DNA from 3 places in the Paenibacillus sp. FSL R5-0908 genome. Region 2 is predicted to be linked to each of the others. Evidence: predicted binding sites of a transcription regulator. Region 2 holds the regulator's gene; each other region holds the start of a gene.
What was found. Region 2 encodes Rex, which represses fermentation and respiration genes when NADH is low (regulators of the CRP and FNR family bind a similar motif). Its sites were predicted from a motif close to TTGTGAAATATTTCACAA; they were not measured.
Positions count from the first base shown of each region.

Region 1: pflB (formate C-acetyltransferase) is a predicted target of Rex. The motif match lies at 5,637-5,654, and genes of this name have one in related genera.
Region 3: MKZ09_RS01120 (phosphoketolase family protein) is a predicted target of Rex. The motif match lies at 8,706-8,723, and genes of this name have one in related genera.

Region 1 is NZ_JBBOUV010000001.1:5,338,391-5,349,534, forward strand. It holds gene MKZ09_RS24335 (carbohydrate ABC transporter permease) at 1-359, opposite strand, end outside; gene MKZ09_RS24340 (extracellular solute-binding protein) at 488-1,894, opposite strand; gene pflA (pyruvate formate-lyase-activating protein) at 2,331-3,068, opposite strand; gene pflB (formate C-acetyltransferase) at 3,285-5,546, opposite strand; gene adhE (bifunctional acetaldehyde-CoA/alcohol dehydrogenase) at 5,799-8,420, opposite strand; gene MKZ09_RS24360 (ABC transporter substrate-binding protein) at 8,830-10,296, opposite strand; gene MKZ09_RS24365 (carbohydrate ABC transporter permease) at 10,429-11,144, opposite strand, start outside.
Region 2 is NZ_JBBOUV010000001.1:5,069,832-5,080,975, forward strand. It holds gene MKZ09_RS23060 (acetate/propionate family kinase) at 1-1,072, opposite strand, end outside; gene MKZ09_RS23065 (3-hydroxyacyl-CoA dehydrogenase family protein) at 1,069-1,941, opposite strand; gene MKZ09_RS23070 (AAA family ATPase) at 2,075-3,577, opposite strand; gene MKZ09_RS23075 (hypothetical protein) at 3,570-4,112, opposite strand; gene MKZ09_RS23080 (cell wall elongation regulator TseB-like domain-containing protein) at 4,523-5,041, opposite strand; gene MKZ09_RS23085 (amidohydrolase) at 5,214-6,515, opposite strand; gene MKZ09_RS23090 (redox-sensing transcriptional repressor Rex) at 6,502-7,155, opposite strand; gene dinG (ATP-dependent DNA helicase DinG) at 7,286-10,147, opposite strand; gene MKZ09_RS23100 (tetratricopeptide repeat protein) at 10,274-10,915, opposite strand; gene panD (aspartate 1-decarboxylase) at 11,027-11,144, opposite strand, start outside.
Region 3 is NZ_JBBOUV010000001.1:220,386-231,529, forward strand. It holds gene MKZ09_RS01075 (GH36-type glycosyl hydrolase domain-containing protein) at 1-1,228, opposite strand, end outside; gene MKZ09_RS01080 (zf-HC2 domain-containing protein) at 1,443-2,051, opposite strand; gene MKZ09_RS01085 (RNA polymerase sigma factor) at 2,048-2,530, opposite strand; gene MKZ09_RS01090 (nitrous oxide-stimulated promoter family protein) at 2,735-3,076, shown strand; gene MKZ09_RS01095 (glycosyltransferase) at 3,125-4,276, opposite strand; gene MKZ09_RS01100 (uracil-xanthine permease family protein) at 4,482-5,834, opposite strand; gene guaD (guanine deaminase) at 5,873-7,237, opposite strand; gene MKZ09_RS01110 (hypothetical protein) at 7,548-7,736, shown strand; gene MKZ09_RS01115 (GntR family transcriptional regulator) at 7,824-8,546, shown strand; gene MKZ09_RS01120 (phosphoketolase family protein) at 8,804-11,144, shown strand, end outside.

The DNA of each region.
Region 1 (11,144 bases), 270 kb from region 2:
CCGATAACCGCTGTAGACATAATGGAAGGCATAAAGACTGCTGTCTTATATAAGCCCTTTAACTTTTTCACATTAGAAATCAATAATGAAAAGAATACGATCAACGGTACCTGTATACATACGGAGAAAAGAATAAACCAACCGTTGTTTTTAACAGATATCCAGAATCGTTCATCTCCCAGCGCTTTCTCATAATTACTTAATCCGGCTGATTTAACCGTCTCCGATACACCGTTCCAACTAGTAAAGCTGTAATAAATAGAACTAAAAATGGGGTAAATGAAAAACATCGTGAACAATATCAATGCTGGAAGAACGAAAAGGAAAAATACCACTGGATTTCTTAATGCTTTATTCATGACTACCTCCGGTTGCTTTGACATCTGGCGAATAGTGAATGCTTCAGATCAAGTGCAAACACATATTTTCTTTGATTTTAAAAATGCACCCTGGATTTAGCACCAGGGTACATTCAGTTTGCAGCTATTTATTCAACTGCTGCGTTTGCTTCTTCTTGTACCTTTTGCAAAGCTTCGCCCATTTTCTCAGGAGTCGTCTGATCGCCAATCAGTTTTTGAATTTGAATGTTACTGATTTCTGTAGTTACATCAGCTTGAACAAGAGAGTCAAATGCTGGGAACGAAGATTGTGAGTTGTTAAGTACACCTACGATTTCGCTCATCAGATCATCAGTAATATTCTCATTCAATACGTTTTGGTCAATCTTCATTGCTGGCAATACACCATCTTCAACAAGTCCGCGCAATTGCATTTCTTCATTAAATAAGTTTTTAATAAATGATTTCACAGCAGCCAATTGACGTGGATCTTTTTCAGCAGATGCAGAGAAACCATAACCATTGTTCACATCGCGCATCAATGCAGTTTGGTCACCCGCTCCGCCTTCAACTGCTGGGATATTGAAGAATCCAACTTTACCGATCAAACCTTCGCCAGATTGACCCGTTTTAAATACGGAGGATTTCCAAGTACCATCATACAGCAGGATCGCTTCACCACTAGTGAATTGTGTTGTGTATTCAGCATATTCAAAGCCAAGTTCGCCTTTTTTGAAGTAGCCTTTATCAACCCATTCTTTGTATTTCGCAAATCCTTTTACTACATTTGGATCAGACCATTTAGCTTCGCCTGTTGCAAATTTAGCAGTTACATCCGGACCTGCATAACGTGACCACAGGTGGTTAGCTAACATAAGTGGTACCCAACCAGCTTTGGATGCACCAGCCAAAGGTACTTTTCCATCAGCCTTGATATCAGCCAATTGTTGTTCCAATTCAGCAAATGTTGTTGGAGCCTTCCAGCCCTTGCTTGTATAGTATTCTTTGTTATAGAAGAAGCCTTCACCAGAACCACCGATTGGCAATCCATAGATTTTTCCTTCATAAGTGAAAGGATCCAGATTTGAGAATTTATCCTTAATTCCAAGTTCCTCAAGAATTGGAGTCAGGTCAAGTAATTTACCTTCTTTAGCATAGATCTTGGAGTCAGGGCTACCGAACAGATCGAAGATTTCCGGTGGATTACCGGCAGCCATTTCGCCACGCAATTTTTCTTTACGGTTTACATCTGAATCTACCCCATCGAGTTTAAAGGTGAGACCCGGTACATCCTCTTGTACCTTGTTAACTACTTCTTCGAGAATAGCCAGACGTTTCTGCTTGTCTGCACCGATTTGAGTGTGACGAATCGTCATTTCAAATGGCTCGTTATTTACCGGTTCTTCTGTTGCTGGAGCATTTGTAGCGGCTGAGTTCGTCGCGGTAGCGTTTCCATCTCCTTTGTTAGAAGACTCATTGTTGTTGCCTCCGCAACCAGTCAGTAAAGCTGATGATACGAAAATCAGGGACAATAGCAAAGTCATACTTTTTTTCATTTCTTGTGACCCTCCCTATATATTGATGTGCTTTACACTTCTTATTATAGAAAACAGACTTCATTATCGTAAGGTTAAGATTCATCCACTATAGGGATAAAAATCTCTAATGTAAGCGGAATCAACTACATAATAAGTTATATTATCTAACACAAAAATGTTAATTCACTTTATGTATTTGTTTTTTTCATCACAAAACTTTGTTTTTCTTTAAAACATGTAATGAAAATATCTAATTAGTCATATTACCTGACATATTCATTTATTATCTACCCCATTAACCACGTGTAACTATAGCATGTCTTTATTAGGAATAGTATAAAATTCCCCCTCAAGGGAGCTTTATCCCCTCCCTTTTTTACTTCCTCATAACAAAAAAACGCACCTTCAGTGATCAACCACTGAGGGTACGGTCTCTCTTAAAAATAGCTATCTATTATACCAATGCCGTTTGCTTACGACCTTCTTCGACCAAGCGATATGCCCGTTGCACTTCTTCTTCTGTTGGAGAAGGCACTCCATCCAGTTCATAAGCTTTGCCGAGCATTTCCCATTTATAGATACCCATCTGATGATAAGGTAAGATTTCGAATTTCTCGACGCCATTTAAGGTTCCAATATAACGACCTAAGTTAATGAGATCCTCTTCACGATCATGAATACCAGGAACATATACATGTCGGATCCACATCTTACGATTATGGTCTGAGAGCCAGCGTGCAAGCTTCAAAGTTCGATCATTGGATTTACCGGTTAACTTGATATGCGCTTCTTCATCAATATGCTTCAGATCAAGCATAACCAAATCTGTAACGTCCAATAAGTCATTAATCTTGTCACCTTCGTTGTAGCCATTACTATCTAAAGTGGTGTGCAGATTCCAACGCTTCTTCACTTCCGTGAATAACTGCTTTACAAATTGCGCCTGCAAGGTTGGTTCTCCACCGGATACAGTTAACCCGCCACCGGATGAACGATAGTAGTTTATATATGGCTCGATCTCCGAAAGTACTTCTTCTAGAGTCATTTCTTTACCTTCATCTAAAGCCCAAGTATCAGGGTTATGGCAATACTGACATTTCAGCAAGCAGCCTTGCATAAATAAGACAAATCGAATACCAGGTCCATCAACGGTTCCAAAGGTTTCCAAAGAGTGTATGCGACCTTTAATCATAGGATGTCATCCTTTCGCCACGCCAGACTAACAGTCCCTTTTTCAACGATGAAGCTCCCTGTCCTTGAGACTGTCATATCCCTATATCGCGGCAATAAAATTTAAAATTTTAACAATTCTCAAACAAGATATTACCGCCCTTGAGACAAGGGCGGTATCTTCCTTGCAATTATTTCAATGTAGTACTAATTCAAAGATCTTCATGACAGGAACAAATTACATCGAACCGTGGAATGTACGGTTGATTACATCCATTTGTTGTTCACGAGTCAGCTTGATGAAGTTAACTGCATAACCGGATACACGGATAGTCAATTGTGGATAGTTCTCTGGGTGCTCCATAGCGTCCATCAGCTGTTCACGGTTAAATACGTTAACATTCAGATGCTGAGCGTTGTTATGGAAGTATCCATCCATCATGTGTACCAGGTTAGACTTACGGGAATCCTCGTCTTTACCAAGTGCCTTAGGTACGATGGAGAATGTGTTAGAGATACCATCTTGTGCATCGGAGTAAGGCAGTTTAGCTACAGAGTTCAGGGAAGCCAAGGCGCCTTTCTTGTCACGTCCGTGCATTGGGTTAGCACCTGGTGCGAAAGGTTCACCTTTCTTACGTCCGTCAGGTGTAGTACCTGTCTTCTTACCGTACACTACATTCGAAGTAATGGTCAGTACCGATTGAGTCGGCACAGAATCACGATATGTTTTGTTTTTACGGATCATAGTCATGAAGGTTTCAACCAATTCAACTGCGATGCTGTCTACAGCATCGTCATTGTTACCGTAGCAAGGGAATTCGCCTTCGGTTTCGAAGTCGATCGCAATACCTTGTTCGTTACGAATAGGTTTTACTTTGGCGTATTTAATTGCGCTTAGTGAGTCAGCTGCAACGGACAGCCCAGCAATACCACAAGCCATCGTACGCAGAATGTCACGGTCATGCAGCGCCATTTCGATACGTTCGTAAGAATATTTGTCATGCATATAGTGAATGATGTTCAAAGTGTTAACATAAGTCTTAGCCAACCACTCCATCATCGGTTTGAAACGTTTCATTACTTCGTCATAATCCAGATATTCAGAAGTGATCGCTGGGAATTCCGGTCCAACTTGTGCTCCGGATTTTTCGTCTATACCACCATTGATAGCATACAGCAATGCTTTTGCCAGGTTGGCACGAGCGCCGAAGAACTGCATTTGTTTACCGATACGCATTGGAGATACGCAGCAAGCAATTGCATAATCTTCACCCCAGTATGGACGCATTACATCGTCATTTTCATACTGAATTGCACTAGTTTCGATGGAAACCTTGGCACAATATTTTTTGAAGGCTTCAGGCAATTTTTCGGACCACAGTACAGTTAAGTTTGGTTCCGGAGCTGGACCCAAGTTGTACAGGGTGTTCAAGAAACGGAAGCTGTTCTTGGTAACACGAGTTGTTCCGTCTTCAGCCATACCACCGATGGATTCAGTTACCCATGTTGGGTCGCCGGAGAACAGATCATTATAGTCAGGTGTACGCAAGAATTTCACGATACGCAGTTTCATTACGAAATGATCGACGATTTCTTGTACTTGTTCTTCAGTCAAAGTACCTTCAGCAATATCGCGTTCTGCATAGATGTCCAAGAAAGAAGACACACGGCCTAGGGACATCGCTGCACCATTTTGCTCTTTAACTGCTGCAAGATACCCGAAGTATACCCATTGAGTAGCTTCTTTGAAGTTGGTCGCTGGTCTGGAAATATCCATACCATGAGCGGCTGCCATTTCTTTCAATTCGCCAAGTGCACGAATTTGCTCGGACAGCTCTTCACGCAAACGAATGATATCTTCAGTCATGGAATCAACTTCAAGCTCAGTTTGTTGTTGTTTTTTGTCTTTAATGAGGAAATCAATACCGTACAGAGCAATGCGGCGATAGTCGCCGATGATGCGTCCGCGGCCGTAAGCATCAGGAAGACCTGTAATTACGCCGGATTTACGCACAGCTCTCATGTCTGGTGTATATGCATCAAATACGCCTTGGTTATGCGTTTTGCGAATGTTCGTAAACATGTCAACGATGTTTTGTGGAAGCTCGAAGCCATAAGCCTTCGTAGCATCAACCATCATCTTGATCCCGCCGAATGGCTGGATGGAACGTTTGAAAGGAGCGTCAGTCTGCACACCTACAATTTGTTCCTTGTCTTTGTCAATGTAGCCTGGAGCATGTGAAGTAATTGTGGAGACAGTATCTAGGGAAACATCCCATACGCCGCCTCTTTCTCTTTCTTCCTTGCTCAATTGGGAAATAATCTTCCACAGTTCAGTTGTGTTACTAGTAGGTCCTACGAGGAATTCTTCATTTCCCTCATAAGGCTTAATGTTGCTTGCGATAAAGTTGTTAACGTCAACTTTTCTGGACCATTTACCTTTTGTAAAACTTCTCCAACCGGATTTCACTTCTTGTACATCTTTTTCAATCACCGACATGCTAAATCCCTCCATCTATATTTATAATATTTGTAGAGATCGCGGGCTTGAAGGTTGATCCCGTGTCTCGTGATCCCAAGAAAGATATGGTTGTTCGAAAATTCACAATCATTGTTCCATGGATGGGACCGTTGTTTATATAAACATTTTAGTTTATTTTCTATAAATAGACTGTGACAAATATCACCTTTCGGGTGATATTTGTCACTTATATCTAATCCACAACCATCCTATTATCTACTTAACCAAATATTAATTATCAAATCTTCCGTAGAAAGCATTACGGTATACATCTGCAAGTTCAGATACCAGTGGCAGCTTAGGATTGGCAGTTGTACATTGATCTTCAAATGCACGGTCAGCCAAGTAATCTACACGGGATTCAAAATCCTTAGGATCAAAGCCCAATTGTTGGAAGGATTCTTCGATACCCAGTTTTTTGTTCATGTCGCGAATAGCATTGATCAGGCTAGTTACACCTTCTTCAGTTGTGCGAGCTGGCAATCCCAGAATGCGGGCGATTTCTGCATAACGCTCGTCAGCTACGAAGTGTGAATATTTAGGGAACGAAGCGAACTTCGTAGGTTTCTTAGCATTGTAACGAATAACGTGTGGCATAAGGATCGCATTAGTACGACCGTGAGCAGTGTGATATTGACCGCCCCATTTATGCGCCAAACTGTGGTTAATACCCAGGAAAGCATTAGCAAAGGCCATACCAGCAAGTGTTGATGCGTTATGCATTTTCTCGCGGGCAACTCTGTCGCCTTCAAGCGCCGATTTTTCAAGGTATTGGAATACCAATTGGATTGCTTTAATTGCCAGACCATCAGTGTAGTCACTCGCCATAACAGATACATAAGCTTCGATAGCATGTGTCAATACGTCCATACCTGTATCAGCTACAGCAGTTTTTGGCAAGCTATATACAAACTCTGGATCAATGATAGCTACGTCTGGAGTTAGCTCATAGTCAGCCAAAGGATATTTAGTATGTTGTTCAGTTGTTTTATCGGTAATAACTGCGAAAGATGTTACTTCCGAACCTGTACCCGAAGTAGTTGGAATCGCTACAAACTTAGCTTTGTTTCCAAGTTTAGGAAATTTGTAAACCCGTTTACGGATATCCATGAATTTTTGTTTCAGACCGTTAAAGTCTGCGTCTGGATGTTCATAGAATAACCACATTCCTTTTGCAGCATCCATTGGGGAACCACCACCAAGTGCGATGATGCAGTCCGGTTGGAATCTGTTCATCATTGCTGTACCTTTTTCAACTGTAGTTGTCGATGGATCTGGTTCAACTTCCGAGAACACTTCGATCGCTACAGGAGTTTGGCGTTGACGCAGATAATGTTCAACTCTCTCAACATATCCAAGCTTAACCATCATTGGGTCAGTGATAATTGCGACACGTGTGATATCAGGCATTTTGGTCAGGTACTGTGTAGCGCCTTTTTCGAAATAGATCTTGTCAGGTACTTTAAACCATTGCATATTCACGGTACGACGATTCACCCTTTTCACGTTGATCAAATTGATTGCTGTAACGTTTTGCGACACGGAGTTACGACCATAAGATCCGCAGCCCAGCGTCAACGAAGGGATGTTAGTGTTATAGATATCGCCGATCGCACCATGAGTGGAAGGCGAGTTAACGAGAATACGTCCTGTTTGCAGACGGTTGGAGAACTTCATGATTACTTCTTCGTTGTTGGAGTGGATAGCCGAACTGTGGCCCATACCACCAAATTCAACAACTTGTGCTGCGCGTTCGATACCTTGATCTGCGTTTTTAACTTTGTAGCAAGCAAGCACAGGACTCAATTTTTCAGCGGACAATGGATATTTAGTGCCTACACCTTCAAGTTCTGCTACCAGAATCTTAGTGCCGGCAGGAACTTGAATACCGCACATTTCAGCAATTTTCACTGCGGATTGTCCAACGATTGCTGGGTTAACCGCACATTTATCAACGTTCATAGCGCCGCTAGTAAGTTTGGCAGCTTCTTCTTTGTTAACAAAGTAGCAGCCATTAGCGATCATTTTCTTTTTCACTTGATCGAAGATTGGTTCTTCGATAATAACAGCTTGCTCGGAAGCACAGATCATACCATTATCAAAAGTTTTGGAAAGAATGATGTCCGTTACGGCTTGATCGATATCCGCGCTCTTTTCGATGAATGCTGGTACGTTACCAGGACCTACGCCAAGAGCTGGTTTACCACAGCTATAAGCTGCTTTTACCATTGCAGAACCGCCTGTTGCGAGAATAAGTGCAACGTCTGGGTTGTTCATCAAAGCATTTGTTTTGTCCATCGTTGGCATTTCAATCCATTGGATACAATTCTCAGGTGCGCCAGCTTTTACAGCCGCATCATGAAGAATTCTAGCAGCTGCTGCACTACACTCTTGCGCAGATGGGTGGAAACCGAATATAATAGGGTTCCGTGTCTTAATCGAAATCAACGCTTTAAACATCGTGGTGGATGTAGGGTTGGTTACCGGTGTGATACCCATTACAATTCCGACGGGCTCAGCAATTTTTTGGAAGCTCTCATAAGCATTGTCTTCAATAACGCCTACTGTTTTATCGTATTTAATTCCGTGCCAGATATATTCTGTCGAGAAGATGTTTTTAGTAATTTTGTCTTCGTAAACCCCGCGGCCAGTTTCTTCTACAGCCAATTTAGCGAGGTACATATGTTTGTCGAGTCCAGCCAACGCCATTGCATGAACGATTGTGTCAACTTGCTCTTGATCCAGCGCCATGAATGCCTCATGTGCTTTTTTCGCTTTATCCACCAAAGTCTGAATATACTCTTCAGCGGTAGTTTGTTTAACTTGGGCGGCGACTTCGTTCTTAACTGCCATCTCCCTCGTCCTCCTGTCAATTTTTAGGTTGTTTTTCTCTACACATTTATCTTATCACATCATTTCCACCTTGTATAGTGAAATCTTTCACAAAGTATAAAGTTTTTTTGATTTGTTTTCAAAGCGCTTTCATTCGATCATTTTATAGGTTTTTTACCATTATTTATGCTGTAATATCCCTTAAATCTAAAGTTTATGTTTAAAAAGACAAGAACCAATACCCATTTTCTACCTTTTCGTTCGCAAAAATTTTTTAAAAAAAGCAAATCTAATTTTGTTGACACTCTATTTTTTCCCATGACCCTCTAAAAAATAGTCGAGTGTCACCCGTCGTGTTAATTTATAAAAATATCAATAATATAAACATAAAAAAACCGACTCCTAAAGGAGCCGGTTCTGTTCTTCCTAGCTATTCTACTTTAATTGTGTCGAAGAATTTCTCTTGCACTGTTTTGGCGGCAGCTTCAAGCTGTGTCTTGGAATCTGTTCCTTTTTTGGAGAACAGCTCTTGAATTACATTGGACATGGTTGCATAGTAGTCCTGTGTATTGTATTGTGCTTCCGGTTTACCATCCAGCAAACCTAAAATATCAGGGCTGTATTGATATACATTTGTATATTTATCATACACAGCTTTTGTTTTCTTACCGAAGTCAGAATCTGCAGAATAGTAATCTAAGAGCGGCGGAATAAAGTATTTGCCATCCGTTGTACGTTGTTGCAGAACCGCATCCAGTGCTTCTAGACCTTTATCAGAGAAGTAATCAAATGTAATATAACGGAATGCCATTTCTTGCTCGTCTGGGGTTGCATTTGGATTGATTACAAGGTAGTCACCACCAAGTACCCCAGTGTGTTTTCCGCCTTTTTCCATCGCAGGCATTGGATACGTAAGTACATCTTCTGGTTTCAGACCGCCTTGATTCAACGCTTGCTCAATAACGCCGTCAGATCCAGCCATTACCATTGCTGTACGACTTTGTTGGAATGCGCCTACAGCATCGCCCCAGCCTAGTGCCCAGTCCTGAGGAATCGCGTTTGCTTCCCATCTAAGTTTCTTGTAGAAATCCAGCGCTTTAATCCCAGCCTCAGAATTAAAAGTAGCTACAACCTTACCGCCTTCAATCTTCTGAATTTCACCGCCAGCTTCGAACAGGAAGTTGGTCCAGTTCCAGCCTGCTTCATTCCCTTTACCCATTGGAGCAATACCAGAAATCCCTTTTTTGGTATCAGCTACGCCTTTAGCGGTATTCAGCATATCATCCCAAGTCCAATCCATAGGTGGAACAGCAACGCCTTTTTCATCCAGCATTTTTTTGTTGATCATTGTGGTTGTTACATAACCCTTTTGAGTTACGCCGAATACTTTTCCGTCAATGATAAATTGATTTTGGAGAACCGGGTTAATTTGATCCTTAAATTCGTATTTATTCCACAGATCCGTAATGTCAGCTACCCAGCCTTTTTCAACTAAGAATTTTGCTTCTGTAGCGTAAGTGTTAAAGAAGGTTGGAGCTTCATTTGCTGCCATTTTGATGCCGATTTCACTTACATTGTACTGCCAATCGTCTTTGACGATCTCAACATTCGGATATTCCTCTTGGAAACGTTTGATCTTGTCATCTTCCTGTGCTCTAACTTCGGTTAGGTCAGGGGTTGGATAGTGAATTTTGATGGTCACTTTTCTTTGTGTGATATCATCAGTTGGCGCTGCTGTAGCACTGCCAGCATTATCTGTTGCAGCATTCGTTGGCGCAGTAGTCGCTTCCCCTTCCTTGTTTCCTGTCGTGTTTCCGTTATTGTTGTTACCGCCGCATGCGGTTAACAATGATCCGGCCACAAGGAGGCTTAGTAGCACGCTAGAGTACTTACGCATTGAAACTCCCCTTTTCAATTCATAGTTATCTTACATATCGATCATAAAAGAGAAATCGTTTACAAACGAGGTGCATTTATATTCCTTTCATGTGCATGTTTACGATCCGTGACTAAATCCGTCGATCCGCGCTTATCCCTTAACTGCTGATAATGCGACGCCACGCATAATGAACTTTTGGAAGATCAGGAAGACAAGGATCGGCGGCAACGATACGATAAATAGGATAGCGAATTTAATATTCGTATTAAGTGCCTTTACATTAATAACGTATTTATAGATTGCTGTCGCGAGCGTATATTTCTCTTCACTGTGCATAACCAGAGATGGCCAGAACCAGTCATTCCATGCAGTAGAAAAGATAAAGATCGCCAGCGTAGCAAATATCGGAACCGACAATGGCACTGCAATGGAGAAAAAGCTTCTCGGCTCAGAGGAACCGTCGATCCGCGCGGCTTCAAAAATTTCAGGATGTATCCCATCAAAAAAGTTCTTTAAGAGTAGAAAATAGAATGTATTCGCACCAGCCGGCAGCCAAAAGGCAGCGTACTGATTCAGTAATCCAAGCTCTTTTAGATTGACAAAGTTGGGAATCATGTAGCTGGTCGCCGGAATAAACAATGTCATCAGGAAAAAGAAATAAATTGCCTTTCTGTAAGGGACATTCATACGAGAAATGCTGAAAGCAGACATTCCCAATACGACTAGTGTCACGACCATATTCCCCACAAAAATATAAATAGTGTTTTTAAGGAACATCAGCAGATCAATGTAGTTCATCGCTTCTTTAAGGTTGCTGAAGTGCCATTCCTGCGGGAAAAAATGCGGTGGGAATGAGTTCACCTCTT
Region 2 (11,144 bases):
CTTCAACATCCAACTCAATACCCAGGAACGTAAGGTTATTTAGCAATTTCTCACGTAGCAATGAAGCATTTTCACCAACACCAGCAGTGAATACGATAGCATCTACACCGTTCATAGCAGCCGCATAAGAACCGATATACTTGCGCAAGCGGTACTCATACATTTCAAAAGCTAGCGTGGAATTAGGCTCACCTTTTTCCATACCCTCAATAATATCACGCATATCACTGCTTACGCCCGAAATTGCTAGGAGTCCACTATGTTTGTTCAACATGGAGTTAACTTCGCCCACGGACAATTCTTCCTTGTTCATTACGTAAGGAACAATTGCTGGATCAAGATCACCACTGCGAGTACCCATCATCAAACCTTCCAGAGGAGTCATACCCATCGAAGTATCCACAGATACTCCATCTTGAACAGCAGTTACACTACCTCCGTTACCGATATGACAAGTAATGATCTTCAGATCTTCCAACGGACGCTCCAAGTACTCCGCAGCAGCTTTGCTTACGAAGTCGTGTGATGTACCGTGTGCGCCATAACGACGAACTTTATATTTATTGTACAGTACTCTAGGAATCGCGTACATATACGCTTTTTCAGGCATTGTTTGGTGGAATGCAGTATCGAATACAACAACCTGCGGTACACCCGGCATATTTACTTCAGAAGCCGTAATCCCCATCATTGCTGCTGGGTTATGCAGGGGTGCAAGGTCAAACAATTGACGAATTTTAGTCTTGGCATCAGCGTCCACAAGTGCGGAAGCTTTGAAGAATTCACCACCGTGTACTACACGGTGACCCACAGCATTGATTTCTTTAATGGATTCAATAACACCATGCTCTTTATCCGTTAGGCAAGCTAGAACTTTACGAATCGCTGTGTTATGCTCCAAAATTTCACTTACTTCTGTTACTTCAGGTTTACCAGTAGGTTTATGGTTCAGAATGGAGGAATCCATCCCGATACGTTCCACCAAACCTTTAGCCAAAACGGATTCATCAGCCATATTGTACAATTGATATTTTAAAGAAGAACTACCGGAGTTAATTACTAGAATATTCATATACGGTCACCATCCTTGTCGTACTGGAAGAAGCCTTCGCCTGATTTCATACCCAATTGTCCTGCACGCACCATCTTCTTAAGGATCGTGGAAGGACGATATTTCAGCTCACCATATTCACGGAACATATTTTCGAGTGCAGCAAGAACCGAATCCAGACCGAATCTGTCAGCCATTTCAAGCGGTCCATATTGGAATTGATAACCAATACGCATAGCATCGTCAATATCCTGTGCAGAGGCAACGCCCTCTTGCAGCACATGCATAGCTTCATTGATAAACAAGCAAATGAGGCGTGATGTTACAAATCCTGGGGATTCATAAATCATTACACCTTTTTTCTCAACAATTTCATCAACAAAGGATTTTGTATCTTCAAAAGTAGCATCTGAAGTTTTCAGACCGCGTACAATTTCAACAAGATCCACTTTAGCTACAGGGTATATGAAATGCATTCCGATCACGCGTTCCGGATACATTGTAGAACTTGCAAGTTCAGTCAAGCTAAGTGTTGACGTATTGCTGGCAAGAATAATGTGGTTTGGACATACTTGATCCAGTTGATTCAATATTTTTTTCTTTTCTTCTAAATCCTCAACGATTGTTTCGATAACCATGTCACAGGAGCTCAGCTCTGCGAAATGTGTCACTTTTTGAATGCGGCTAAGAATCAGCTTCTTCTCAGCTTGAGTGATCGCCCATTTCTCCAGTTGCTTATCTAGACTTGTCTCGATCATTTCGTAGGAGTAGTCCAGTTTCTCAGGGGTTTTCTCCACCAGCAATACATCCAGGCCCTTGGCTGCCAGCATTTCGGCAATCCCTTGTCCCATTGTGCCACCGCCGATGACACCAATTTTCTTGAAATTCATAAAAAAGTCTCCATCCTTTCAGGTATCTATACTTTTGTATTGTACCTTGTCTGTCGCAAAAATTTATAAAGCCCGACATATAATGATATCTTAGCATGCCTGAAAAGTAAAAAAAAATAACCAGCATAAATATTTATGCTGGTAAACGCACGCTGTCACGAAATTGACATCGAAATTGCTCTCCAGAGAGCACTTCTTCCTTCATTAAAATGTCAAGGGAGTAATCAAATACATTTCGTTGCTTTTCAAGGTGGTCGTGAGTACGTACCATCAACTCATCCAATATTTTACTATTTTCCTTCATAAGCTCTTCAGTGGTAACCATTTCCAGCTTGGCGATACCCAACGAAGTCAATCCGGATTTCATCATGGTTTCGACAATATTCAGGGCCTGATCAAAATCACCACGTGAACCTGTGCTTCGTCCGCCATAATACATTTCTTCTGCAGCCGCTCCACCAAGTGCGATCATAATCTGATCTTCTAAATAATCCTTGGTGTACAGATACTGCTCTTGCTGAGGATTGTGACGTACATAACCAAGGGCTTGCCCCCGCGGAGTCAACGTAACCTGACTAACACTTCCCGGACGCAGCAGCTCTGCCATAATGGCATGTCCCAATTCGTGAATCGCCACACGTTTTTTCTCTTCGTGGTTAGTTTCTCTGTCCGTTTTTTCCCCCATCATAACCTTGTCAATCGCCATCGACAGATGCCGCTGCTCAACCTCTGTCAATTCCTCACGCATCATATAAATTGCTGCCTCATTCATAACACTTTCGAGCTGAGCACCGGAAAAACCATAGGCTTCTTCGGAAATTTTGTCGAGGTTCACATTTGCATGAAGCGGCTTATTTTTGGCATGCAATTCGAGAATCGATTTGCGGCCTTTTTTATCAGGCATGTCCACTTGAATATGACGGTCAAACCGGCCAGGACGCAGCAATGCTGAATCAAGCATTTCTTTTCGGTTAGTGGCTGCTACCAGCAAAATACGCGGTGTTTCGTTGTTATAGATCCCGTCCATCTCGGTCAACAGCTGATTCAAGGTCTGATCATATTCTCGCTGCTGTCCGCCTTCACGCTTACCGCCAATTACGTCAATTTCATCTATGAAAATAATAGCGCTTTGCTTATTTTCCTTAAGGGCGCGGGTACGGGCATCCTTAAACAAATCGCGGATACGGCCGGCACCGACACCTACGTACATTTCTACAAACTCACTGCCTGATGCTGCTACAAATACAGAGTTCGTATAATGTGCTGCTGCTCTAGCCATAAGGGTCTTACCTGTTCCTGGAGGGCCTGTAAGCAGAATCCCTTTCAAAGGCCGAATCCCGAATTTGCTGATTTCCTCATGCCGGATCAAAAAATCCAACGCTTCACGCAGCTCCTGCTTTGCATTGTCTTGCCCGCCAATTTCTTCAAAAGTAAGCTTTGAAGGTCCATCCTTCTTGCGTTTCTTCCCGGCACCTGCATTTACCGCAAGTCCGCCTCTTAAATGAGCAATGATAAGTAAAGCCGTGAGCATCCCAGCAGCAATTACAATCGGGAATATATTAATGCCTAGAAAAGCCATAAAAATAAACAAAACAGGAACAAATCCGATTAGAATTTCTTTAAGGTATTTAGGCATTATTCCATACCCCCAATGTCGCAGGTTTACGCGGCAAAATAATAAATTTGCTTTCTTTTCCATTACTCAAGCTTACATAGACATTATTGTCGTCAATTTCTGTTGAGGCTATCACATTTTTATATTGCGGATATTGCACTTTGAGTCCATCAAGTTCTGTGGGTATAAGTGTATATTTACGGCTCTCCATGGCTTCAGCTACAGAGAACATCGCTTTATCCCAGTATTCATCCAGCAGTTCACTGGAGTTCTGTTCTACATCAAGTTTTAGTGTACGTCCATCAATCATCGATTTTCCTTCTTGGGAGACGTACTGAACCAGTTCACGTAATTTCGTGCCTGGCTGGAGATCAAGTTTCAAAGTGACCTCATTGCGGTTAATACTGATATGAGAATTATTGACGCCCTCATATTGAGATACAATCTTCTGAAGTGGTTCCTGCATTGCAAACTGACGATACAAAAAGAAGCCACCAAACAATAGAGTAGCCGACAGTAGAGACGTTATCAGCACAGGTACAAGACGTAATTTCAAGAAACGTCCTCCTCTCAAAGATGACAAAATATAAAGCTCAGTATAATAATTTATAGCTACTTGAGAGCTCATCAGAGAGACTGAAGTCTCTTATTGCTGTTCTAATTACAAGTAGTAGTATATCACAGGTGTATATACTAATTTCAAAATAAATGTGAATATATTTAAAATTTAATTTTTTAAATATTTCCATCAATACCAAATATATTCCTCACTTTCGACAAAATCGGCCTTGATTTTTAATCAATCAGCCTATTTTTGTGTGTGAATTTAAGAGAATATTCGGTGATAACCACCCATTCAGTATATCACTTAGTATATCACTTTTGTACATCAAATAAATGTAAACAAGCGAACTTATACTAAGTTCGCTTGTTTACTATGCCACCCTTAATTTCCTTATGTTCAGCTTAACTTTTAGGTAAACTGTAACCTTCGCCCATTCGGGACCCATCCGAAAAGCGATAAAATTGATAATAATACCGACCGCTCTGTTTATAAAAAAGCTGCCAAGCATACTCTCCGTTATATACTCCCGGCAGCAAGCGTTCAATCGTTATGTCCGGAAGATCAGCTTTGATAATGCCGCGTATTTGGGCTTCCGAGGTTCCTTTACTTAGTTCCTCAGCAAACACTGCATCGTCGCCTTCAGCAAATTTTCCATCTACCGTAAAGCGGACCCAGGTCATAAGAGCAGTCCCGGCTTCATTTTTCCCTGTTAATACCCAGTACACTGCATTTTCATCCCAAACCGATTTTTGTGCTTTGGTTACCTCTGTTAGACCCGCTCTGGTTTTGGCAACATCCTTAGCGATATCACGCTCGTTCCATTGATCTTTCATAATATAGGCATAGAACTGGATAAGTCCAAACCCCAGGAGCAGAATCAGAACTGACCCCAGGAGGATCCATTTTTTCCTTTTCTTCAAGGTACAGCTCCCTTTCTAGTAATATATCTTTTTTGATTATATAACACACCCGCGTGTTTATCCAAAATTTCATAATTTTCTAGCTTTCCCAGCCTTAAAAATGCACAAAAGGCCGCAACTTTTGCTAAAAGCAAAAAGTCGCAGCCTATTATTTATTCGTTATTCTCCAGACTTAACGCTTCAATAAACCTTCGAAGGCTTCTTGCGCTTTACGCCGGATAGCTTCCTCATCCAGGGTTAAGCATTGTCCATGCTTGATGACCTGTTTACCATTCACCCACACATGCTCAACATCCTTAGCGCTAGCAGAGTAAACTGCATGAGACAACAGATCTGTGTGTGGCAGCAAATGCGGCTGATCGATATCAATAGCAATGAAATCAGCTTTCATCCCTACAGCAAGTCTGCCTACATTATTTAAAAAGATGGACTGCGCGCCATATTCTGTAGCCATACGCAGAGCCTCTGGAGCTGGAACAGCCGTTGGATCACCGCTGACACCCTTATGAATGAGAGCTGCAAGCCGCATCTCTTCAAACATATCCAAGTTATTGTTGCTTGCCGCGCCATCCGTGCCAAGAGACACCTTCACACCAGCTTTTAGAAGATCAGTAACCCGAGCCACTCCGCTAGCCAGCTTCAAATTACTGCCCGGATTATGAGATACACCCACATTATGGCGAGCCAAGATCTCAATCTCTTCATCATTTAAATGAACACCATGTGCAACTATCGAGGGACGTGTGAACATTCCAAGCTTCTCTAAGTGAGCTACAGGACGCAACCCGTAATCCGCCACATTTTGTTCCACTTCACGTTTCGTTTCGGACATATGCGTATGCATCGGTAAATCCAGATCATGCGCTGCCTGCACGAACTTAACCAGGAAGTCCGGAGGGCAAGTATAAGGGGCATGTGGCGAGATCATAGTAGTAATTCTACCGTCAGCCTTTCCATGCCAGTTACGGGCAAAAGAAATCGCTTCCGCAAGCTTGTGATTCTGTACATCCTCTGGACATAACCCTATCACACCACGCATCAATACGGAACGGATACCTGATAACTCAGCTACCTCGGCTACTCGGTCCATATGATCATACATATCGAGGAAGGTCGTAGTTCCACCCTTCAGCATTTCCAATACAGATAAGGAGGTTCCCCAGTATACATCATCACCGGTGAACTTTTCCTCCATCGGCCACATCTTCTCCTGAAGCCACACTTGTAGCGCTAAATCATCTCCATATCCACGCAGCAAAGACATCGCCGCATGACCATGTGTGTTTACAAGTCCAGGCATGAACAGCAGACGGCTGCCATCAACCACTTGCACTCCAGCTTCCATCTGAGGCTCTTCTTTTCCTATGTAAGTGATTAAATCATCTTCAATAGTCATATATCCACTCAGAACCGGCTCATCCGTTCCCGGAGTCAGAAAATACCCGCCCTTAATTATCGTTTTATTGTTGTTCATGTTCGCTTTCTTCCTTTCCATCCCGCAAGTAATAAGCAAGACTTTGCAGATCAGTTGTAAAATCAGCTGCATGCACCCGGATATTCGGTGGTGTCTTCAGAATCACAGGGGCAAAGTTCAAAATCGCTTCAATCCCAGAAGAAATGAGAATATCTGCTACATTTTGAGCTTCTGAATCAGGTACGGTAATAATGGCAATGCGAATACCTTGCTCACGAATCGTGCTGCCTAGTTCATCCATCGGTTGCACAGTAAGGGAGTTGATCTTACGTCCAACCTTAGGAGCGTACGAATCAAATATAGCCGTGATTTTCATAGTATCTTTAAGATATGCATTGTAATTAGACAAGGCATGTCCGAGATTACCTGCTCCAACTAAAGCTACATTAAGCTGTTGATCCAGCTTCAGGATATGACGGATTTTCTCAATAAGATACGTTACATCGTAGCCGATACCTTTTCTGCCGAAGTCACCAAAATATGCTAAATCCTTACGAATCTGTGCGGGATTAAGATCAAGCTTTTGTCCAAGTTCCTGAGAGGAAACTGTTAATATTTCGCGATTCTGGAGATCATTCAAAAAACGCAAGTACACAGGCAGTCTGCGAACAACGGCTTCTGATATTTTATCCGATTTCATATTTTTCCTCCTAAAAATAATAATGTTCTTGTGTAAATCCATATTCAAACGTCTACCTCTCCTTACTAAGGGCGGTACTGTAACAGACCGCCCTTAAGGATAAGGAGGAGCTAAACTGAAGACGAGCGTTTTAAGAAGCGCCGCCATCCTCTAGCCATTCCGCTATGCGGGGGACCATTTGATCAGTAAGCATATGCTCCATTTTGGGACCAGGCAATGAATAAAGGAAATACTTTCCGTAATGAGATTCAATAACCCTTGTATCATAAACAATAACTATTCCGCGATCCTGCGCCGTGCGAACCAGTCTTCCGAATCCCTGCTTAAAACGAATAACCGCTTGAGGAACAGATAATTTCATGAACGGATTCTTCTTCTGGGCCTGCAATAACTCCGACTTCGCTTCCGCCAACGGGTGATTCGGCGGTTGAAACGGAAGTCTCACGATGGCCAGGCAAGTCAGTGCTTCACCTGGAATATCTACACCTTCCCAGAAGCTGCTCGTCCCCAGCAGAACGGATGCTGCACTGTCCTGAAAGCGGCGGATCAGCTTACTCCGGCTGCCACCTTCCACGCCTTGACCAAGCACCGTAATCTCTTGTGAGGCCAAAGCCTCTTTAAGCGGATCATATACCTGACGCAGCATTTTATAAGAAGTAAACAGAACCAGCATCCGCCCACGTGTTGTTTTAGCAGCTTCCGATAATGACTGTACGAGTGTATCGACAAATCGAGCATCGCCCACACTGCCCTTCACACTAGGAAAATCACGCGGTATAACTAACAGTGCCTGCTCACGATACTTAAAGGGAGATGGAAGGAGTGAGGTCATTAGACGTCCCTCTTCCGCAGCTTCGTTAAGTCCGAGATTATCAATCATAAATTGAAAAGATTTATCTACAGACAGCGTCGCCGAGGTAAGCACGATGCTTTTTTTCTTATCGAAGAACAACTCTTTAAGCTGGCTGCTAACATCCACAGGGACGGCATACAGCTGTAGTGATTTGCTGCGGTAATTTCCATTTGCCTCCAGCCAATATACTACATTATCGTCATTCAGCCCCATAAAGAATCTTACTTGCTCACGAATGGAAGCCAAATCCTTAAATAAACCGCTAATATCAGTAACAAGACTGTCTGCTGAGGATTGGCTTTCCTGGTCACGCATCTCGTTAAGCATTTTATCACCCTTACGGATGATGTCGCTTAACGTCAGATTCATAGTGTTCTCTAGCGCAACTAATTCATCCCAATCCTTCGGCTTACGGGCGGGAAGCAACCGCATAACCAGTTGTCCCGCTTCCCCCGCCCCTGCATCACTGCGTTCCGGCAAAAGGCTGAACAGCTTGTCGCTGAGTGCATCCCAGGTTTCTTTGACGGTAAGCAGATCCGGGTAAATCCGATCGATGACTCCGCTCCATTCTGAAGCCTCTTCACTGCCTGACGACTGTAATATCTGGCGCAGAGCAGGAAGCTGTCCGTTTCGGCTATCTTTATACAGTCGCGATAACGTGTGTGCCACAGTGAAATGCTTCATATGCATGCCAAGATGTTTACCAGCCACATCTTCTAAATGATGTGCTTCATCAATGACAAGATGCTCGTAAGCCGGAAGCAGCTGGTGCCCAGCCTTAACATCTGCGAATAGCTTAGAGTGGTTTGTAATGACCACGTCAGCAATCCCAGCTTCATGCTTAGCCCTATGATAATAACATTTGCGGAACCACGGACAGGAACGGCCCAGACAGGAGTCGGTATCGCTTGCCACCGTCTCCCAGAAATCACCACCCCGGCCGCTTAAATTCAGCTCTTCATCATCCCCTGATTCACTTTGAGTGAGCCATACGATCATCTGAGCGGCAGTAAGCGCATCTTCCCTTGGGCTTATAAAGTCCTTTTTATTAATTTTATGCTCAAACTTACGCAGACACAAATAATGTCCTCTTCCCTTAAAAATAGCAGCTTTAAACGGAAAAGGAACTACCTGCGTTAACAAAGGGATATCCCGCTCGCGCAATTGGTCCTGCAGATTAATAGTATGAGTGCTGACCATGACTTTTTCATTGGTGCGAACGCTTTGATAAATGGCAGGCAACAAATAACCGAGCGATTTACCGGTTCCTGTGCCCGCTTCGATCAGTAGGTGTTTGTCTTCGGCAAGTGCCGTCATCACCTCATTGATCATAATATCCTGAGCTTCCCGGCTTTCATACTGCGGTAATGTGTCTTTAAGTCGTTTGGTTACTTCGTCCATATAATCAGTAAAAGATAAATTCGCTAGCGGATTCTCAGCATGCTCATCTCTAGGTGGCGCTAACTCCGTCCAGTCTCCTACTGCAAGCGCTAATTGACGATAGAAAGTCAGATCACCTTCAGGCTGTAGCGTCTCCGCTTCCCGCTCTCGCAGCAGACCATCAAAGTACCAGCCCAGATCACTATCCTCTTCAGTAAACAGCTCACAGAGTCTCTGGATCGTAAGCAGCGGCAGCTCGTAGAGCTCCTCAAGACATTTCAACAGCACTAAAGCAGTCGCAAGTGCATCACTATCTGCCTGATGCGGACGATCATGCGTCACTCCAAAATGAGCACTGACAGAGCCTAGCTGATAAGATGTGAGCGAAGGAAAGCAAATTTTGAGAAAATCAATCGTATCCAAAATCCGCCCTTGAAATGGCAAATAACCACAACGATCTAAAGCATTTTGTAAAAAATGGAAGTCGAAAGCGACATTATGCCCTACGAGCACAACATCATCCAAGAGCGGAACAAGCTCCATCATCATCTCATCCAGCTCAGGCGCATCCTTCACATCATCATCAGTAATCCCCGTCAGACCTGTTATAAAAGGAGGAATCGGCGTTCCGGGCTTGACATAGGAACCATATACCCGGGAGATGGACCGGTCTTCTTCTATAATTGCAAGGCCAACCTGGATAATTTCACCCACGGATTGGGTTCCTGTTGTTTCAAAATCAAGCACGGCAAATTTCATTATAATTCTATTCCCTTTCAATTGAGACTCTTAATCAGCATAACAGAAGTTGCGAAAAAAGGCGATGCACACCACTGGTTCAGGGGATGCATCGCTTGAATGGAAATTTCCAAAACCGTTATTCTTTTACAAAAGGGAAACCAGCTGATTTCCAAAATGCAGCTTCCCTCCACGACGGCGGCATACCTCTAAGTTAACGTTTGGTTCCGGAAGCGCAGGGTCATGCTGCAAAGCAAGATCAAACAATTCCTGCGCTTCATTGAAACGTTCCTGTGAGGCTCGTATGCAGCCTAAAGCATTATAAACCATGGCTTTCAGCTTGGTTTCCCGTATCAAGCCCAGCATATGGTTCAGATGACTCCAAGCGGACTCACCGTCACCTTCCTGCAGATAAGAGATGGCTAAATATAATCGAGCAGCCAAGCTATCCGGGTATTGCGCAATAACTTCTTTAAACTGATCAATACACTTTCCATACATCAGCAGCTTATAATACCCCTGACCTCTTACAAAGGAATCCATACACAGCTCTGGTGCTTCCTGTTCCGGCACTTCCTCTTCGACCACTGCTGTAAAATCCGCACTTTCGCGAAAGGAACTAAGCTTCTCAGCGAAAGCGAGCCATTCATCCATCACTTTATCGCTCAGTCTATGCAGCATATTATAATTGCATAAAAGCTCGTTCCGGCGGGCACCCTCCGCTGTAGGGTAATCTGTTACGATCTCCTGAAGCACCTTGTTCATTTCAGCAAACAAATGTTGAAACATGGGCGATCCCCCCTTACTGAAGATGAAATCAGTTCAGCTTGCCTGACTTCATTTTCTGCGAGATCGGGGTCTTTCATCCCTGCCATTCATTACATGGCGTAAGTCCATACATTAAGCGATTGTAGCATGCAATTCATGATCAGCCAGCTTCACTGGTTTGTTATTCTCATCCACGAATACCACCGTTGGCTTATGTGACTCCAGTTCTTCCGAGGACAACATCGCATAC
Region 3 (11,144 bases), 4.8 Mb from region 2:
TTTCCCGCACGTATTCTGGATCATCCGGTGTGCCCTCATGTCCGGGATTGTGGTCAAATTTCACCAACGGAAGTCCACCGCCGTTGGAAATCTGGGCGGATATCATCAGTCTTAGGCGCTCAAGGGCCATCTCATGATCCAGATGAATGATGCCTTGAATATCCTGCACGGTATCCCGATAGCCGAGTCCATTACGAAGACCGGAGTATTGGAAGGAGGCTGCACGTGACCAGATGAAAGTGATAAAGCATTGATATGCATTCCAAGTGTTGATCATGTTGTTCAGGTTATCGCTTGGTGTCTGGACCTGGAAGCGGTTAAGTTTGCTGTGCCAGAATGCTTTTAACTCTTCGAGTTCTTTATCTACCACGGACAAGTCCTTATAATGGCTGAGAATTTCGGAAGCGCCTTTCTCATCATACTGTCCCAGTAGAAATACGATTTCTTTCTCTTCTCCCGGCTGCAGATCTACGTTAATCTGCAGGGCCCCGCAGGAGTTAGTATTGTAGTTTAATGAATTGGAGCATTGGCCGTTCTCAACAGAGGCCGGATTGCCATAACTGCGGTAATCGCCTAGGAACGTATCCCGGTCACCGTCATAAGCGGTAACTTCTGCACCTGCAGCGCCGAAGAATCTCCAGGTTTGTTCTTCGGGGGTGTTTTCATTGAGGACTTGAAGGATCATATTATTTTTATAGTAGGTCCGTGAAATAAACAGAGTGTACTGAAGGTTGACGGTATCCTGCTCATAGTTGTTATTGTTAGTTAATTCAACAAATCCGAAGAGAGCCAGCTTGCGTGCTTTGGAGTCATCATTGCGCACCTTCATGCGCCACACCTCGTAGGTTTTGTTCAGTGGCACATAATATAATGATTCCGTATGGATGTTATCGTAATCCGAGACGATGTTCGTGTATCCGGTTCCATGATGGCATACGGACTTATATTGCTCCAGATCTTTACCCACTGGCTGCCAAGAGCCGGACCAATAATCCCCGTTCTCCAAATCTCTCACGTAAATATAGCGCCCGGGCTCGTCCTTAGAGTTGAAGTGGTAGCGGATATGCCGCCCATTTGCGCCAGACTTTACAAAGCTATAACCGCCTGCGTTACCTGAGATGATCGCGCCGTATTCCGGCGAGCCGAGGTAATTCGCCCAAGGGGCAGGCGTATTCGGTTTGGTAATGAGGTATTCCTTGCTTTTTTCATCAAAATAACCATATTGCATGACCATTCCTCCTATTAAGTGGTTAATGGGCCAATCTATAAACGCGCGTTCACAAAGGGGTGAAATATCCATGTGTAATTTTATTATAAGATACTTTCAGTAAATCGATAACCCTATATTTTAGCAAAAAAACGAACAAAAATGCTAACCTTTTTAGTAGGGTGTAAAGCGAAAGACACCTTAAAAGGTGTCTTTTTTTATTTTAGCGCAATGTCTACTCCACTAAAACACCATTAACAAACGTCATAGTTTTATCTTTGAATTCAAGAATAAACTTGTTTGGAAAATCTAGATCGGTATGAATCTCCGTCCCCAACATAACTTTTTTGCCTACATCATCAAAGGGATTATGAAGTAAACCTCTAGGCGTATACCTGGTTTCAGAACCGATTACATTATTATTCTCATCGCGGATAAATTTGGTTTTTCCTGAGAACACGAGGTCCTTGCCATTTTCCAAAGTTAGATGAACTTCCAAACGGTCCTTTGTCTTCTGATAATCTATGACTACATCTTTAGAGGATACAGGGAAACCGATAACAAAAAGTCCAATAAGGGCTGTAGCAAGTATGAGTACCGATAAGGCGGAAAAAATGAGAGTTTTTATATTCTTTTTTTTCACTTTTTTAAAATAATTGAGTTTGTTTACTTCTTCTTTATCAATCATAGGCACGCTTAGATTTGCTGTGGCGGTCATTTCATTATAGGATTGAAGGCAGCTTTCACAGGATTGCAGGTGTTTTTCAATTTCTTCGTTACTATGTACAGAGGTTAGCTTTTCAATATAGGAAGGTAATAAATCCTGAATGATCTCGCATTTCATGAAGATCTTCCTTTCATTAATTTTTGTTTTCCACGGTAAAAAGTAACTCTTGCCCAGGTCTCATCTCTTCCAAGAATTTCGCCAATTTCCCGAAAACTGAATTCTCCCGTCAGACGCAGATATAATACTTCTTTGGTATTTGGATCAAGTAAATGAAGTTGTTTAAATAAATCCATTTTGTCCTGAGCAAAAATCAACTGGGATTCTGTTGAATTTGCGTTAGCCAAAGGAGCGTCTTCTAATTCCTCAGACTTCCGCTTGCGCTGCTTGTCCAGCTCTTGATACCACACATGTTTAGCAATCTGACAAAGCCATACGTATACTTTGCAGGTCCCATCGTATTTATCTATCGATTTTATAGCTCTATAAAAAGTTTCTTGGGTGATTTCTTCTGCCAGCAAGTGATTATGACAAAAGCTAAATACGAATTTATATACTTGGGTTGAATATTCCCTGTATAATCGCTCGTTGTCCTGCATCCATTCACCTCCTCAAGTTATATATCCGTAAAAAGCTATAAACGTTACAAGTTTTTTTAAAAAATTTGATTTATACAATTATCGCCTTTCAACCCCAGTATGTGAGGGAATTAAGGAGGTTCAGTGTTAAGGCTGGTTTCACAGTTGGTTTACCCTTTATAATTACATGAGATCTTATTGTACAAGTTACAAGGGGGTTCATATATGATAACAAAGGTAAACCGTCAGTTAAATGAGGGTCCTAAAATTCAAAAAGAACAAGAGCTTGTTACCAAAATGATTCGTATATATTGTAAGAAAAAACACCATCATAAAGGCTTTTGTGAGGAATGTCAGGAATTAAATGAGTATGCGCGGAAGAGGTTAGCCTATTGTAAGTTTGGTGAAGAGAAAACAGCTTGTGCCAAATGTCCTGTTCATTGTTACAAACCGGATTATCGCCAAAGAATTAAAGGGGTTATGCGTTTTTCGGGTCCGTGGATGCTGCTCTATCATCCCATTGAGTCGATTAGGCATATTCCGCTACCCAACAAATTGAGAAAATAAGTGAAAACCGGACATCATTTGATGCCCGGTTTAATGTATTTTTAGGTATTATTCTCCCAGCTTTTCAGCCTTCACCAAAATCTCTCGCAAAACACGGGCAACCCGGCTTTTTCTTCTCTTTACTTTTACACTTATCCGTCTTAACGATTCTTGGTATACGGCGGTATCATTGGGTTCATAGAGTTGTTTGGCGGCAATCCGTAACGTCCTTCTCATTAATATTGCTGATGAACGTGTTGACTTCGTTCGGTATCCTCTGCGCAAGACCCGTATAGTATGTTTGTATTTCTCCAGGTCTTCGTTTGGAGGAACAAGGGCGAACAGATTTAGGGAGGAGTCATTGAACCCGTAGCTTTTGAACATGATTTTTAGATTCTCAATATTTAAGAGATTTCCTCTGAAGTGGGTTGGATGTTCTTGGTGAACTCCGACAACTTCTTTGATGCTGTGAAAGGGGATTTTTAATCGATGCAGTCGATACCCAAGATCCCAATCTTCGAGTCCATAGAGAATAAACTGTTCATTAAAACCTCCAGCACGAGTTAATTGGCTGCGTCTTATGGACACACAACGTGTGACGAGTAACATCCAAGGAGCTACATCTGTGCTGGCAAATTGCTTTTTGGTATTTGGAGGAACTCTTGAGGGAAAGGTGACTTTTGATAATGTCTCCGTCTGCTGTAGGATATCATTGGGTGTGATTAATGGGATGATTTCAGTCGCTGATTCGAAGTCAGGATTCCATAAGTTAGAAGGCGAAAGTGTATTGCGGCAATGTTCTTTTTCTTCAGGAGAAAAGTCTGGGTAGTAGTGGGTATAGGCGTCATCCCAAGAGTGTGGAATACCTGAAATTATGGACTTAGGATATTTACGGTGATACTGGTTTACGATCCTAATGAATTCAGGGAATACCAGAAAATCAGCATCGCAGAAGATGACGTATTTCCCTTTTGCCTGACTCAGCCCCAGATTTCTTACGGCAGAACGGCCGCGTTGTTCCTGTTGAGCGACATAAATAAGCGGATAAGAAGTTTGAAAGCTTTCGACCATTTCTTTAGTACCATCTGTAGAACCGTCATCTGCAACGATTACCTCGAACCGATCCTTCGGATAGGTCTGTGTCTCGAATGAAGTGAGTGTAAGTAGCAGCTGCTGAAGTCGGTTATAGGTTGGAATTATGATGCTGTAACGGATAGCCAGAATGATCACCCCCACCAATTAATAAAAGCCCTTAAATAGGATAAATAATAACAATATATTCAGGGACTTTAGCCTGGTCTAGTCAAACGCCTTTAAGGGTGGAAATAGGCAGGGGACAGGGGCCAATATGGGATGTTATTTTAAAAAAAAGACAGCCCCCAAAGGAGATCTATCGATTCCTTTAGGGGCTGCTCTTTTTTATGTTCTATTTTCCACTAGGCAATAATTTATTCAATAAGATCGCTGCCAATGAAGCAGCTAGGATAGGTGAGCCTAATAAATACTGCACGAATGTAGGTAAAGAGTTCAAGTAGTCACCAGGAATGAGTACCAACGCCAAGGTGATGATCATAGGTAAGGCAATAATGTACATTTCTTTTTCGCCGATGGTTACATTCTTCATTACTTGCACACCATTAATTGCGATGATGCCGCAGATGATGGCGAAGACGCCGCCGATTACAGCGGATGGAATGGAAGAGATCAAAGCAGCGAGTTTACCAGAACAACCAAAGAGGACAAACCATCCTCCTACAGCGAGGAAGACCCGGCGGCTGGCAACACCTGTGATGGAGATGATCCCTGCATTAGTTGAATAACCTGTAACAGGCGTCGAACCGAGCACAGAAGCAATAAGACAGCCAATCCCTTCTCCAATTACCCCGCGGTTAATATTTTTGTCTGTCAAAGGTTGATTGATTACATTGCTGACCGCAAACCATGTGCCTGTTGTTTCAGCAAGCAGCACGATATAAATAATAACCATGGTGATAATAGCTGAAAAGTTGAAGGAAAAGCCGAAATCAACAAAAGCGATCCGCGGCATGCTAAACCACTTGGCGTTGCTTATCGCTGAGAAATCTAAAACGCCCATAATATTAGCCGAAATACATCCAACTACTAACGCCATCATTACGGAAAGAATTCGGAAGATAGATCCTTTATTACGGAACAAAGTACCAAGAACCACAAAAACAAGCAGTGTAGCGCCTGAAATAAGAGCTAATAATACATTTTGATTAATTGAAGCGCCGGAGGCTCCGTAGATATTATCTCTGATCGCAACAGGCAATAAAGAAAGACCTACAATGAAAATGATTGTGCCGCCTACGATAGGCGGGATAAAGTTTTTGACGATTTTATTAAATATCCCCGCATAGCCCAAAATAATAACCAGGATAGCCCCGATTAAGCTGGCCCCTAACACGGAGCTCCAACCGAGCTCCCCGCCACCACTAGCTGCATAAATACTGACGATCGCACCCAGCGGAACATAAGAAGGACCTTGAGCGATAGGCAGCTTCATACAGAAATAGGTTTGCACAATCGTTGCAAGTCCTGCGGCAATAAAGGTGGATTGGATTAACGCGCTGGACTGATTGGGCTGTAAGCCGATTAACATCGCAATAAGGAATGGCACTACATAGACATCCATAGCCAATACATGTTGAAAGCCGAGAATGACGGATTTACTAAATGAAACTTTTTCATCGGGTAGAACAGTTAGTAGCTGTGATTCTAAATGTGCTTGCTCTTGTACGTTTGCTTGTGTTTTCACTCCGATGCCCACCTTAAGTTTTCTAGTTTAATTAATCTTTAACGCGAATGAACTTTTTCACCTTGTACCCAGACTTCACGGATATTTTCAGGTCTAGCCAGGTACATTATCTTTTGAAAAATATCTTGCAAATCCTCGTTCTCATCAAAGACTGGCAATTTCGCCGAGGGTACCTTCGTATCGATTATTTGAACATCCCATGCATAACCTTCTAGTAACCGGCCGATAGGTAAGCTTAAGCTTTCTCCGCCGCCAGCGGTAGCAAGATAAAAGGATTCATGGATCGTAATTCGTGATCCGGGTACTCCGCGGTTTTGTGCAGAAAGTGAGGGATTCACACCATCCTCCAGCATTCTTGAAGATATTACGGCTTGTCTAATGTTATCGAAGAGACTAGGTGAAAAACCTCCGGAAATATCAGAGCCTAAACCAATCTCAACGCCTTTGGCATGGAAGTCAGCGATCGGAATGACACTATTGGCAAAATACGCGTTGGATATCGGACAATGAGCAATAGCTGTTCCTGTCTCTGCAAACAAATTCACATCATCTTCATCTAAAAAATTACAATGAGCCATGACAGATTTATCACTGAGCAGACCAAAATCATGCAAGGCAAAAGCATCGTTCTTCTGGAACCGTTCTTGCACATAACCGTGCGCCCAATCACTTTCACTACAGTGCGATTGAACATACGTATCATATTTAGCGGCTAGTTCTCCCAAGCCTTGTAAAGCCTCATTAGTGCAGCTTGGAATGAATCTTGGTGTCACTACTGGATAAACGCCTTGTTTAGTAGATTTAGCAAGTTCTTGTACAGCTAGTATAAATTCTTCCGTATCCACTAGTGCGGTGTGGGTGTCGGAGTCGCGGTAATTCTCAGGATTTCCCTGCGGATCGTCCATAACCACTTTTCCAACGAGTCCACGTTGCCCTTTTTCCGCACATATTTTAGCTAATAATAAACTGGCCTCTTTATGCACCGTTGCAAAATAAAGTGCTGTAGTTGTTCCGTTTGCGAGCAAAGTACCAACCACGTCATCGTAGACTTTTTTTGCAAAAGCCAGGTCTGAGAATTTAGACTCCAGTGGGAAGGTATAAGTATTTAGCCAATCATAGAGCGGGATATCTAATGCAGTTCCAGATTGAGCCCATTGTGGCGCGTGTACATGCAGGTCGATAAAGCCGGGCAAAAAATACTGGCCTTCAGCTAATACATGAAAATTGTCCTGACCTTGATAAGCATCAAGCAAGGGTTGATAGTCGGGGTGCTCCGGTGCAACAATCATTTCTATCATCCCATCCGAATTGATACAGAAGAGATGGTCCTTTAAAATTTGAATTTCTTTTGGGGATAGGCTAGAAAATGAAGTGCCTAGGAATATTTGCATATAATTTCTCATGATTTCCGCCTTAATGTTCGTCTTTTGGTGTGCATTCGTTATTATAATCCGTGAAAATGGATAAGTCCAGACCAAAAGTCGAATAAAGGCGTAATTGACGGATAGGAAGAGCTGAGGAGTTGAAACCGAATATGACGCATAGACGTCGCTTCGCTAGGCTAGAATACAGAAAAAGATAGGGGGAAGTAAAAAATGCTCGTCGGCTTCGAATCCTTTACGGTTATAGGAAATGAATGCGGTTACTATCTTGTGATATAATAGATGAAATCGATCAATAGTTTGAGAAAATTGGATTAGGAGTGTTGCCTGGATGAGAAGATACAACATTTGGCGCCCGTTGATGTTAATTATTGTTGCTGTACTTACAAAAAGCTTGGTCACTAACCTGTGTATTTTGTTTGGTATGCAGGCTGAATCAGCAAGTAGTATGGGGACGCTGGGCATGGTCATTGCCGGTTTAGTGATGTACAATCGCATGACAAATCGCCGACGTAAATAAGCTGGCCGGATAGATTATAAACGTCTGGTTATTATGTTATAGTAAAGGTTGAAATAAAACTTGTATCGACCTGAAAAGGAGTACTTCATGACACAGTTTGTCTACAAGCAAATTATTGATGACTTAAAAATGAAAATTTTTGCTGGGCAGTTTCCCGACATGAAATTACCGGATGAACGAACGCTTAGTGAAACTTATCAAGTGAGTCGTAGTTCTATTAAAAGTGCTCTGACTAAAATGGCAAATGCCGGCATTATTTTTAAAAAGCGTGGCTCAGGGACATTTATAAATCCTTTATACATAAAAAATGAATCTATTTTTAACTACGAAGGTTCTAATTTAGGTGTCACCGACAATTTTCAAATGAATGGGAAGAAGCCAAAGATTAAAGTTTTGAAATTCGAGGTCATTCCACCAACGGAAGATTTGCAACGGGATCTGTTTTTAGGCCCGCATGATTTTGTTTACAAAATCGTTCGCTTGCGTCTTTTTGATGATGAACCCTTTATGATTGAAACAGGTTATATCCCAATCAAAATTGTACAGAATTTAAATCAGACCATTATTGAAGGATCTATCTTTAATTATTTGGAGGATTCACGAAATCTGGCGGTAACCAAATCCTTTTTATCGATATCCGCAGAACCCTCTGAGGCTACGGATCAAGAGTTGCTGCATTTGCAGGCGAATGAGCCAGTAAGCATTATGGAAGGGATTTTCTTTTTAGATAATGGCACGCCATTTGAATTCTCCCATATGCGCTTCCACTATAAATACTTAAAATTTAATACCTTTGTGTCCGTTCATTAAAAGTAAGACTGGGGAATTTTTCTCGGTCTTTTTTTTTTTATTTTGTGCAAAATAGATGAAGGACAAGTAGCAAATATCCCTGCAAACTACAGACCATATTTTTACATATATATTAATATTGACGTATTTTTACAGACAATTGACACCGTTTTTCATACTATGTTCATATTTTCACAAAATTGGACCGTATCATTTGTTGAAAAGGTTGAATTAATTTTTCGCGGCGGTATGATGTACTTGTGGAAGAAATTACGGCAATGCAGACACAGAAAAAATTTTGGGGAGTGGAAGAAATGGTATTATCCATGGATGTTGATTACTCATCAAAAACTTATTTAGAGAAGCTTGATGCATACTGGCGCGCAACTAATTACATCTCTGTAGGTCAACTGTATTTGAAAGATAATCCGTTGTTAAGAGAACCGTTGAAAGAAGCAGACGTAAAGATTAAGCCAATTGGACACTGGGGAACTATTCCTGGCCAGAACTTTATTTATGCCCATTTGAATCGGGTCATTACTAAATATGATTTGAATATGTTCTATATCGAGGGTCCTGGTCATGGCGGTCAGGTCATGGTTTCGAACTCCTATCTCGATGGTAGCTATACTGAAATTTATCCGGAAATCACACAAGATATCCCAGGACTGAAGAAATTGTTCAAACAATTCTCTTTCCCGGGTGGAGTTGCTTCCCATGCTGCCCCTGAAACACCTGGATCGATTCACGAAGGTGGCGAATTAGGTTATTCTCTATCCCACGGTGTAGGTGCAATTCTGGATAATCCAGATTTAATCTCCGCTGTTGTTATTGGTGATGGAGAGGCTGAAACTGGCCCATTAGCAGCTTCATGGTTCTCCAACCGGTTCATCAATCCAGTTACTGATGGTGCAGTTCTGCCGATCTTGCACTTAAATGGTTTCAAAATCAGTAACCCAACGATTCTGTCTCGTCAATCCAAAGAAGAAATTACTTCATACTTTAAAGGTATGGGTTGGGAACCGTTCTTCGTTGAAGGCGAAAATCCTGATCTAATGCATCCAGAAATGGCTAAGGTGCTTGATACCATCGTTGAAAGAATTGAAGCGATTCAAAAGAATGCACGTGACAACAATGACCTTACGCGTCCGGTTTGGCCAATGTTGGTCTTCCGTTCTCCTAAGGGCTGGACGGGTCCAAAGCAATGGGATGGTGTTCCGAATGAGAACTCGTTCCGTGCCCATCAGGTGCCGATTCCAGTGGATCAAAAGAATATGAAACATGCTCCAGCGTTATTGGAGTGGATGAACAGCTATAGACCAGAAGAATTATTTGATGACAATGGTCGACTGAACGCTGAACTTGCTGAGATTCTGCCAACTGGCGACAGACGTATGGGAATGAACCCAGTTACTAATGCTGGCAACCAAATTAAAGATCTAAACTTACCGAATTTCCGTAAGTTCGCACTTGATAATTCCAAACCAGGTGAAGTAATAGCACAAGATATGGCCGTTCTGGGTAAATACATGAAAGATGTTATCTCTCTGAACGAAGAGAACCGCAATTTCAGAATTTTCGGACCGGATGAAACAATGTCCAACCGTCTGGGACCTGTCTTTGAAGTAACGAAACGTCAATGGTTGGATCAAGTGATTGAACCGAATGATGAATTCCTAGCTTCTTATGGCCGTGTTATCGATTCCCAGTTGTCTGAACATCAGGCGGAAGGTTTGCTTGAAGGTTACGTATTGACAGGTCGCCATGGTTTCTTTGCAAGCTATGAAGCTTTCTTACGTGTCGTGGATTCGATGATTACTCAGCATTTCAAATGGCTGCGTAAAGCAACAGATCAAAGCTGGCGTGCGGATATTCCATCATTGAATGTGGTAGCAACTTCAACTGTATTCCAACAAGACCACAATGGTTATACTCACCAAGATCCAGGTTTGCTAGGTCACTTGGCTGATAAAAAACCAGAATTTATCCGTGAGTATTTGCCGGCTGATGCCAACTCCTTGCTGGCTGTCTTTGACACCGTCTTAAATGACCGTCAAAAAATTAACTTGATTGTTTCTTCCAAACATCCTCGCCCACAATGGTTCAGTGCGGATGAAGCACAAGAGCTGGTGGATAAAGGACTGAAGATTATTGACTGGGCAAGCACCGATCAAGGTGGAGAGCCTGATGTTGTCTTTGCTTCTGCAGGTACAGAACCCACTATCGAAAGCTTGGCTGCCATCTCTATCCTGCATGAAAAACTGCCGAACCTTAAGATTAGATATATTAACGTGGTAGACTTGTTGAAACTGAGAAGTCAAAAATTAGATCCGCGTGGCTTATCTGACGAAGAGTTTGATCAATTTTTCACAAAAGATAAACCAGTTATCTTCGCTTTCCACGGATATGAAGGCCTGATTAAAGACTTGTTCTTTGATCGCCATAACCATAACCTGCACGTACACGGATATCGCGAGAATGGCGATATCACAACACCATTCGATATGCGCGTATTGAATCAAATGGACCGCTTTGACTTGGCGAAGGAAGCTGTTCTGAGCTTGCCTAATGCTAATGACTATAAAGCGATCGCAGATGAAATGGATGCTATCGTTAAGA